DNA from 2 places in the Methylobacterium sp. J-118 genome. Region 2 is predicted to be linked to the other one. Evidence: predicted binding sites of a transcription regulator. Region 2 holds the regulator's gene; the other holds the start of a gene.
What was found. Region 2 encodes HrcA, which represses chaperone genes, less so after heat shock. Its sites were predicted from a motif close to GTTAGCACTCNCNNNNNGNGAGTGCTAAC; they were not measured.
Positions count from the first base shown of each region.

Region 1 (5,208 bases), 3.3 Mb from region 2:
CCTCGACCTCGGTCGCGCCGCCGACGCGGATCACCGCGACGCCGCCCGCGAGCTTGGCCAGACGCTCCTGCAGCTTCTCCCGGTCGTAGTCCGAGGTGGTCTCCTCGATCTGCGCCTTGATCTGGCTGATGCGGCCCTCGATGTCGGACTTCTCGCCGACGCCGTCGATGATCGTGGTGTTCTCCTTCTCGATGCGGACCCGCTTGGCGCGGCCGAGCATCGGCAGGGTCACGTTCTCGAGCTTGATCCCGAGATCCTCGGCGATCATCTGGCCCTTGGTCAGGATCGCGATGTCTTCGAGCATCGCCTTGCGGCGGTCACCGAAGCCCGGCGCCTTCACGGCCGCGACCTTGAGGCCACCGCGCAGCTTGTTGACCACGAGGGTGGCCAGCGCCTCGCCCTCGATGTCCTCGGCGATGATCAGCAGCGGCTTGCCGGTCTGGACCACGGCCTCGAGCACCGGCAGCATCGCCTGGAGCGACGACAGCTTCTTCTCGTGGATGAGGATGTAGGGGTCTTCCAGCTCGGCGACCATCTTCTCCGCGTTGGTGATGAAGTATGGGGAGAGATAGCCGCGGTCGAACTGCATGCCCTCGACGACGTCGAGCTCGGTCTCGGCGGTCTTGGCCTCCTCGACCGTGATGACGCCCTCGTTGCCCACCTTCTGCATGGCGTGGGCGATCATCTCGCCGATCTCCTTGTCGCCGTTGGCGGAGATCGTGCCGACCTGGGCGACCTCGTCGGAGGTCGAGACCTTCTTGGCGCGGGCGATGATGTCCTTCACCGCGGCGGCGGTGGCGAGGTCGATGCCGCGCTTCAGGTCCATCGGGTTGATGCCGGCGGCGACGTACTTGGCGCCCTCGCGGACGATGGCCTGAGCCAGCACGGTGGCGGTGGTGGTGCCGTCACCCGCGATGTCGTTGGTCTTCGAGGCCACTTCGCGCACCATCTGGGCGCCCATGTTCTCGAACTTGTCGGCGAGCTCGATCTCCTTGGCGACCGTCACACCGTCCTTGGTGATGCGCGGGGCGCCGAAGCTCTTCTCGATCACGACGTTGCGGCCTTTGGGGCCGAGCGTCACCTTCACCGCGTCGGCGAGGATGTCGACGCCGCGAAGCATCTTGTCGCGGGCGTCGGCGGAGAAACGAACGTCTTTCGCTGCCATGGTTTGCCTCTTGTCGTTAGGTTAGACCCCAAGGCCGGAGCGGCCTCAAAGGGTCGGGACGGGTGATCCGATCAGAGGGCGACGACGCCCATGATGTCGGATTCCTTCATGATCAGGAGGTCCTGACCGTCGATCTTGACCTCGGTGCCGGACCATTTGCCAAACAGGACGCGGTCGCCCTTCTTGACGTCCAGCGGGTTGATGCGGCCGGTCTCGTCGCGGGCGCCGGGGCCGACGGCGACGATCTCGCCCTCCTGCGGCTTCTCCTTGGCGGTGTCCGGGATGATGATGCCGCCCTTGGTCTTCTCCTCGCTCTCGATGCGACGGACGACCACGCGGTCGTGCAGCGGACGGAAGTTCATGAGCTGCCCTCTTGCTTCAGGTCTGAAGTTGGCGTTGATGCGGCCGCGAGGCCGCGTCCAAACCCGACTGTTAGCACTCTGTCTCGGCGAGTGCCAAAGACCGCGGTGAGGTAGGCTCGGCGGCGTGCCGTGTCAAGACGGTCGCACCCCCGCGCGACGGCGTGATGGCGGGGCGGCCGCCCGTTCTTCCAGATGGATCCCATGCGCCGATGCTGAGCCTGCACGGACCCGAAGGCCCGCTGGCGATCGAGCCCGGCGGGCGTATTCCCGACGGGGCCGTCTGGCTCGACATGAACGATCCGACCCCGGAGGAGGCCGCCGCCGTGGAAGCGTCGACCGGGCTGCGCGTCCCGTCGCGGGCGGCTCTGGCGGAGGTCGAGAATTCGAGCCGCCTGCGCCGGGTGAAGGGCGGGCTCTCCCTCTCGACACCGATGATCACCTTCGAACGCAGCGACTCGCAGCTGAAGCCGCTGGGCCTCATGCTGACGAAGGACCACCTGGTCACCATCCGCTTCCACGAGTTGCGCAGCTTCGCCTCCGCGGCGAAGCGGATCGCCGAGGGTGACGGCAGCGTGACGCCGAGCGAGGTCTTCCTGGTCGTGCTGGAAGAACTCGTCGACAACCTCGCGGACGCGCTGGAGGACATGGCGACGGAACTCGACACGCTCTCGTCGCGGATCTTCGATTTCGATGTCCGCGGCCCCGAGCGGCGCCGGTTGGAAAGCCCGCCCCCGCGGCGCCGCGATCTGGCGCTGCGCCGGATCCTGCACGGGATCAGCCGCCGCGGGAAAGCGTTGGGGAAGATTCGCGCCAGCCTCCTCGGACTGGAGCGGATCGTCCCGTTCGTTTCAGCGGCCTGTGACGGGCTGGGCCTTCCCGAGGATGGCCGCTTCGAGACGATCAAACGGGATATCGAGTCCCTCGACGAGTTCGAGACGCGGCTGGCAGAAAACGTTCAATTCCTGCTCGACGCGGCATTGGGTCTTATCAACATCGAGCAGAACAATGTCTTCCGGGTGCTGACCGTCGTCTCGGTGGTCGGCGTGCCCCCGACCCTGATCGCGTCGATGTACGGCATGAATTTCAAGCACATGCCGGAATTGGACTGGACCTACGGCTACCCCTACGCCCTGGCCCTCATTCTCGTGAGCGCGCTCGCGCCGATCATATATTTTCGGATGCGGGGCTGGTTTTGATACTATAATTTTCGAGTTTTTTTTATTATTCGCTATCGATTGTCGATAATACTTAATTAATCACTTTATATAATATTGTTTTTGACTGATATCAGCACCGTATTATTCAGCCCAAATGGCCAAATCAAAATTCAATTTAGGATTAGGATTGGATTAACGCGTCCATGGTTTTGAAAGATGCATCACAAGCGGGTGCAGCCATGTTCAAGCGGACGACCTACAGCGAATCGCAGGCCAAGATTGATGCGCTCAATCGGTCATTGGCAATCATCGAATTCAATATGGATGGTCACGTTACAAGTGCGAACGAAAACTTCTTGAAATTGATGAAATACGCGCTCGACGAAATCATCAACAAGCACCATTCGATCTTCGTCGATGACGCGTCCGTCAAATCGGACGACTACGCGGCCTTCTGGGCGAAGCTGAGGTCCGGTGAATACGTCACCGGCGAATTCCTCAGGCTCGACAAGGAGAAGCACCCTGTCTGGCTCGAGGCGACGTACAATCCGATCCTGGATGCCAGCGGCAAGCCCGTGAAGGTCATCAAGTTCGCGAGCGACATCTCGGTGAAGAAGAACCAGATCGACCTGCTGATGTCGATGATCGACAACATGCCCGTGGCGGTGATGACCGCCGATCCGCGCGACAACTTCCGGACCAATTACCTGAATACAACCTCGCGCCGTACCCTCGGTCCGCTCAAGCAGCATCTCCCGATCGAGGTCGATGAGATGCTCGAACACTCGTTCGACGTGTTTCACAAGAACCCCCGCCACCAGCGCTCGATGCTGGCGGATGCCAGCCGCCTCCCGCACCGTACCAAGATCAAGGTCGGGCCGGAGACGCTGGACCTGCAGGTCACGGCGGTCAACGACGAGAAGGGGAACTACATCGGACCGATGCTGACCTGGTCGGTGGTGTCGGCCCAGGTCCACATGGCCTCCGAGGTCAACCGGGTGGTCGCGGCGGTCGGGTCGGCGATCGAGGAGATGCAGCAATCGGCGGAGGGGCTCACGCAGTCAGCCGATTCCGCCCGACAGAGGGCCACCTCCGTGGCCGCGACCTCGGAGCAGATGAACAATGCCATCCAGGAGATCTCCGGGCAGGTCGGGCGGGTCTCAGAGCGGGCGCAGCAGATCGCCACCCAGGCCGGGACCACCGACGCGACGATGCGGCAGCTGGCCGAGAATGCCCGGAAGGTCGACGCGGTGGTGGGCATGATCAAGTCGATCGCCGACCAGACCAACCTTCTGGCGCTGAACGCGACCATCGAGGCTGCGCGCGCCGGCGCGGCCGGCCGCGGCTTCGCGGTGGTGGCCAGCGAGGTCAAGGCGCTGGCCGAGCAGACCGCCAAGGCGACCGGCGAGATCACCCAGCAGGTCTCGGCGATTCAGAGCGCGACCGGCGAGGCGGTCGGCGCCATCGAGATGATCACCGCGGCCGTCGGCGAGTTGTCCAAGCTGACCCTGGCGATGGCGAGTGCTGTCGAGGAACAGGCGGTCTCGACCCACGAGATGACGGGCAATATCGGCGGCGTCTCACAGGCGGCCAACGCGACCGGCCAGTTCGCCGAGGCGGTCCGGGGCATCGCCGGAAGCCTGGCGGACCACTCCTCGAGCCTGTCGGAGAGCGTGAACCGCTTCATGTCGGCGAACTGATCCGATCGATCGGACGACGCAAACCGCTGCAGGCTCAGTCCCGGGCGAGCTGTGCCCGTCCAATGGCGAAGACCCGCCCGTCTCCCAGGAGGTGGGCGGTGAAACCCTTCGGGAACAGGCCCTCAATGGCCCTGTCGCGGACGTTGAGGCCCCCCGCATAGGCGCCGAAGGCCGGCATCACCACGCGGCTGCCGTCGGTGACGAAGCAGCGGCGGCGGACCGCGCGGCCGCGCATCGCGACCTTGCCGCAGGGATGGAGGTGCCCGGCGATCTCCCCGGGCGCGTCGCCCGGGCTTGGCTCGTGGCGCAGGACCAAGCCGCCCAGTGTCAGCGCGTCGGCGTAGCGGCCGCCGACCCCCTGGCTGATTGCGGCATCGTGATTGCCGGCGATCCAGACCCAGTCCCTGCCGTCCTGGAGCGCCGCCACCATGGCCCGGTCGCCGGGCTCCATGCGCTCGGGTCCGCGGGCATCGTGGAATGAATCCCCGAGGGCGACGACCCGGGCGGGTTCGTGGCGCGCCACCGCCTCGTGCAGGCAGGCGAGCGTCTCGCGGGTGTCGTAGGGCGGCAGGAATTGGCCGGATCGGGCCGCGTAGGACGAGCCCTTCTCCAGATGCAGATCGGACACGATCAGCGTCCGGTGCTCCGGCAGCCAGAGGCCGCCGCACAGGTCGAGCACCAGGGTCTCGCCCGCGAGGTGCAGAGTCGGGTGCTTGTGAGTCTTCTCGAGTCTCAGGCCGGCCGCCAAGATCGCATCCTCGGTGTCGTCGGGGGAGGGCGGATCGACCGTCAGGACAGGGCCTCTTGAAGAAGCTCCGCCTCGG
Region 1 is NZ_JBYQFA010000001.1:655,540-660,747, reverse strand. It holds gene groL (chaperonin GroEL) at 1-1,165, opposite strand, end outside; gene groES (co-chaperone GroES) at 1,237-1,527, opposite strand; gene AC3IF3_RS03095 (CorA family divalent cation transporter) at 1,737-2,723, shown strand; gene AC3IF3_RS03090 (methyl-accepting chemotaxis protein) at 2,924-4,384, shown strand; gene pdeM (ligase-associated DNA damage response endonuclease PdeM) at 4,419-5,132, opposite strand; gene AC3IF3_RS03080 (ligase-associated DNA damage response DEXH box helicase) at 5,174-5,208, opposite strand, start outside.
Region 1: a site for HrcA is predicted at 1,597-1,625, ahead of groES (co-chaperone GroES). Genes of this name have one in related genera too.

Region 2 (5,208 bases):
CAGGAACGCCCGCCAGTGCTTGAACAGCTCGGCGAAGGTGCCGGCGGTCTCCTTGTCGCTGCTGTCCCTGGTCTCGGCCAGCGAGCGCCGGAGGTAGAGGGCCACGATGGCGAGGCCGGCGCCGATGAAGAACGGGATGCGCCAGCCCCACGCCGTGAGTTCGGGTGCGGTCATGACCGTCTGGAGTAGGACCAGGACCAGCGAGGCCAGGAGCTGGCCGCCGATCAGCGTGACATACTGGAACGAGGCGAAGAACCCGCGCTGCCCCTTGATCGCGACCTCGCTCATGTAGGTCGCCGAGGTGCCGTACTCGCCGCCCACCGAGAGGCCCTGCAGCATGCGGGCGAGGAGCAGCAGCACGGGCGCCATAGTGCCGACATGCTCGTAGGTCGGCAGGATGCCGATCAGCAGCGAGCCTAAGCACATCATGAGCACCGAGATGACCATCGAGGTCCGCCGCCCGACCCGGTCGGCGATCCGCCCGAACAGCCAGCCGCCGACCGGCCGCATGAAGAAGCCCACCGCGAAGATGCCGGCGGTCTGGAGAAGCTGGCTGGTGGAATCCCCCTTCGGGAAGAAGGCCGGCGCGAAGTAGAGCGCGAAGAACGCGTAGCAGTAGAAGTCGTACCACTCGACGAGATTGCCCGAGGACGAGCCGACGATCGCCCAGATGCGCCGGCGCCGATCCGCAGCGTCGTCGTGGGCGCTCGGCGCGATACCGATCGTATCGTTTCTCGAGGCGGACATGGCGTCTCCGTCGACCATTCTCGGCGCCGGCACGGGCCGGGCTCTTCTTCGTGCTGCGCGACGTTACAGGTGATGACCGTGATCGCAAGTCCGTGATCGGTCCCGAGCCGCGGACAGCTGTGGCCAGTGTCAGTGAATCCGGTTCGCCCGCGGCGGGGTCATCGCGTTCGACCGTCAGGCCCAATGCGGGCGGCGCGACCACGGGATGACGCGATAGACGCTCAATCCCTCGACACCTGCGCCACGTCAGCGATGCAACGGAACGGATTCCGCCGGGGCCCCGTTGCGGGCGTTGCGGGCGCCGCGAGCGCTCCGACGGAAGCGGGAGGAGAGGCCATGAAGCGGATACTGAGGGATACGGTGGCGGCCGCGATCGTCGTCGTCGGAGCGGCGACCGCCTTCGCACAGGGTGGTCCCGGCGGCGGCGGTCCGGGTGGCGGGCCCGGCGGCGGGGGAGCTGGTGCCGGCCCGGCCGGCGGCGGCGCGGGACCGGGCGGCGGCATGCGCGGCGGTGCCGGCGGCCCCGAGGGCGGCGGCATGCGCGGCGGCGCCGGCGGCCCCGAGGGCGGCGGCATGCGCGGTGGCGCCGGCGGACCGGAAGGCGGCGGGATGCGTGGCCCCGGCGGCGCCGAAGGTGGCCCCCGCGGCGCGGAGCCGGGTGGTCCGGCAGGCCGCGGCGCGGACGGCCCGCGGCGGCCCGGTGGCGCGGCCGAGCGCAACGGCGCCGGGGAGCGCGGCGGGCCGGGCGGCAATCCCGGAGGCGTGGAGCGGGGCGGTCGCGAGACGGGACCGGCGGGCGAGCGCGGCAACCGGGATGGGGCCGGTCCCGACCGGGGTGAGCGCGGCGGCGCTGGCGAACGGGGCGGCCGGGACGGTGCCCGGGGCGGCGGGCCGGCCCGCGGCGCGGTGGGCCGCCTCGATACGCGGCAGCGCTCGGAGTTCCGCGGTTCGATCACCCGGCTCGGGGTCTCGCCGCTGCGGGATGTGGCCTTCGGCCTCGCGGTCGGCACCGCGATCCCCCGGTCCGTGAGCCTTCACCGGCTGCCGCCATCGATCGTCGAGTTCGTGCCGGAATACGAGGGCTACGACTTCATCCTGGTGCGCGACGACATCGTGATCATCGATCCCGACACTTACGAGATCGTCGACGTCATTCCGGGCTGATCGGTCCGCAAAGACTACCGCACGCCGGACGGAGGCCGCTCCGGCGTGCGGCACTGGCCGTGTCGTCGCTGCGATCATCGGTGGGCTTCGGTCGCCATGCGGACTGCGAGCGAGGCCAGCACCGTTCCCATCAGCCAGCGCTGGATGACGCTCCAAAGCGGGCGCCGGGTGAAGAACGCGGCGATGGTCCCGGCCGAGACGACGAAGACGGCGTTCATGCCCACGCTGACGGCGAGCTGCGTGCCGCAGAAGATCAGCGCCTGTGCGAGGACGCTTCCGCTTTCCGGATCGATGAACTGGGGCAGGAGCGACAGATACAGAACCGCGATCTTCGGATTGAGCAGGTTCGTCAGCAGCCCCATCGCGAAAAGCTTGCGCGGGCTGTCCTTGGGCAGATCGTGGACCTGAAACGGGGACCGACTGTTGGGCCGAACCGCCTGCCACGCGAGCCAGAGGAGGTAGAGCGCGCCGGCGAAGCGGACGGCATCGTAGGCGTAGGGGATCGCGATCAACAGGGCCGTGAGTCCCACAGCCGCGCACGCCATGTAGACGATGTGGCCCGCGAGGATGCCGCCGAGCGAGATCAGACCGGCCGTCCGCCCCTGCGCGATCGAGCGGGAGACCAGGTAGACCATGTTCGGTCCCGGTGTCAGGGCCATGCCCAGCGAGACCGCAGCGAAGGCCAGGTAACTCGCCAGACTGGGCATGCGGATCCCCCGTGTCGCGCGACGTCGGGCCGACGCGCGCGCCTGCCCTCGGCAACGACGAATCAGTATCGATCATCGAGATCCAGGCTGACTTAAAATCTAAGCTTGGCGGGCGCCTCTTGTGAAGCCATCGCGCGCCGCGATCGTGCGGTTCACCGACCCCCGTCGAGGAGCTTCGAGACGACCCGGGCGGTGTAGTCGACCATGGGCACGATCCGCGCATAATTCAGCCGGGTCGGACCGATCACCCCGACGACGCCGACGATCTTCTGCGAGCCGTCACGGAACGGCGCCGCGATCAGCGAGGAGCCGGAGAGCGAGAACAGCTTGTTCTCGGAGCCGATGAAAATCCGCACGCCCTCGCCGCCCTCGGCGCGGGAGAGGAGGTCGATGACGTCCTTCTGCGTCTCCAGATCGTTGAACAGCAGGCGGATGCGCTCGAGATCCTCGACGGCGCGCAGGTCGTCCAGCAGGTTGGCCTGGCCGCGCACGATCAGCTGGCGCGCCTCCGTGGGGCCCACCGGAGTGGCGAGCCCGGCATCGACGAGGCGCTCGGTGATGGCGTCGAGCTCCCGCTTCATGGCCTTGCGGCCGGCCTCGATCTCGGCCCGCAGCGATCCCAGGGTGCGGCCCTGAAGCCGGGCGTTCAGGAAGTTTGTCGCCTCCTGGAGGGCCCCGGCCGGCAGGCCGGCGGGCAGGTCCACCAGCCGGTTCTCCACGGAACCGTCGTCCGAGACCAGGATCACCAGGGCGCGGGCCGGGTCCAGGCGGACGAACTCGATGTGCTTCAGGCTCACATTCGCTTTGGTGGTCAACACCACTCCGGCCCCCCGCGAGACGCCCGACAGCATGGTCGAGGCCTCGGCCAGAGCGGATTCGAAGGTGTGGCCGGAGGCGGCGGCGCGCATCTGCGCCTCGATCCGGGCCTGCTCGTCCTGGCTGACATCGCCGAGTTCGAGCATGGCGTCGACGAAGAATCGAAGGCCGAGCTCGGTCGGCAGGCGGCCGGCCGAGGTGTGCGGCGCGAAGATCAGGCCGGAATGCTCCAGATCCGCCATCACGTTGCGGATCGAGGCCGGCGACAGCGCCATCGGCAGGATCCGGGCGAGATTGCGCGATCCCACCGGCTCGCCCGTGGTGAGGTAGCTCTCGACGATCTGCCGGAAGATCTCCCGGGCGCGTTCGTTGAGGGCGGCGAGGGCCTGCATCGATGGATCGTTCGGGAAACGAGAGTTCGGGTCTGTCACGCGATCATCCTGTGGTCCGATCATGTCCGGCCGACCCGCCCGGATCAATCCATACGGCGATGCTTGCTCACGGTGCCGCACCGGCCTAAGAGCCCGGCCCTCGACATTCACCACAGAAGGGGCCCGCAATGCGGCCTTCCAAGCGTGCCGCCGACGAGTTGCGGCCCGTGAGCCTGGAGCGCGCCGTGTCGCGCTACGCAGAAGGCTCCTGCCTCGTCAGCTTCGGCAACACCCGGGTGCTCTGCACCGCCTCGCTGGAGGAGCGCGGGCCCCCGTGGCTGCGGGGTTCGGGCAAAGGATGGGTCACGGCCGAGTACGCCATGCTCCCCCGTGCGACGCACGAACGCACCCGGCGCGAGGTCGGTTCCGGCAAGCCGTCGGGGCGGACGCAGGAGATCCAGCGCCTGATCGGCCGCTCGCTGCGGGCCGTGACCAACCTCCCGGCCATGGGCGAGCGCCAGGTCACGGTCGATTGCGACGTGATCCAGGCCGATGGCGGCACCCGGACCGCCGCGATCACCGGCGCCTGGGTGGCGCTGCACGATTGCTTCGCCTGGATGCGGACGCGCTCGATCATCTCGGTCGACCCTCTGAAGGACCATGTCGCGGCCGTCTCCTGCGGCCTGTACAAGGGGATGGCGGTGCTCGACCTCGATTACGCCGAGGATTCGGCGGCCGAGACCGACGCCAATTTCGTGCTCACCGGCCGGGGCGGCATCGTCGAGGTCCAGGGCACCGCCGAGATGGAGCCGTTCACGCAGGAGCAGCTCCTCGAACTCCTCAGCCTGGCGCGCGCCGGCACCGACCGGCTGGTCGCCCTTCAGAAGGAGGCCCTCGCGTGAGCCGCAGGCTGACCGGCAAGGTCGTGATCGCCACCCACAATGCCGGCAAGCTCGTCGAGATGCGCGACCTCCTGGCGCCGTTCGGGGTGGAGGCGGTCTCGGCCGGCGAACTCGGCCTGCCCGAACCGGACGAGACCGGGACGATGTTCGCCGAGAACGCGGCGATCAAGGCGAAGGCCGCCGCCGACGCCACCGGCCTTCCCGCCTTCGCGGACGATTCCGGCCTGTGCGTCGACGCCCTCGACGGGGCGCCGGGCCTGTTCTCGGCCCGCTGGGCCGGCCCGGACAAGGATTTTGCCGGGGCGATGGCGCGAATCTTCGCCGAACTCGACGCCCGCGGGGCGATCGACCGCCGCGCGCACTTCGTCTCGGCCCTGGTGCTCGCCTGGCCCGACGGGCACACCGAGCTGTTCGAGGGCCGGGTCTTCGGCGACCTCGTGGCGCCGCGCGGTTCGGCCGGCTTCGGCTACGACCCGATCTTCCGGCCGGACGGGCATGACC
Region 2 is NZ_JBYQFA010000001.1:3,916,988-3,922,195, forward strand. It holds gene AC3IF3_RS19030 (MFS family transporter) at 1-747, opposite strand, end outside; gene AC3IF3_RS19035 (DUF1236 domain-containing protein) at 1,084-1,911, shown strand; gene AC3IF3_RS19040 (LysE family translocator) at 1,986-2,618, opposite strand; gene hrcA (heat-inducible transcriptional repressor HrcA) at 2,771-3,826, opposite strand; gene rph (ribonuclease PH) at 3,994-4,707, shown strand; gene rdgB (RdgB/HAM1 family non-canonical purine NTP pyrophosphatase) at 4,704-5,208, shown strand, end outside.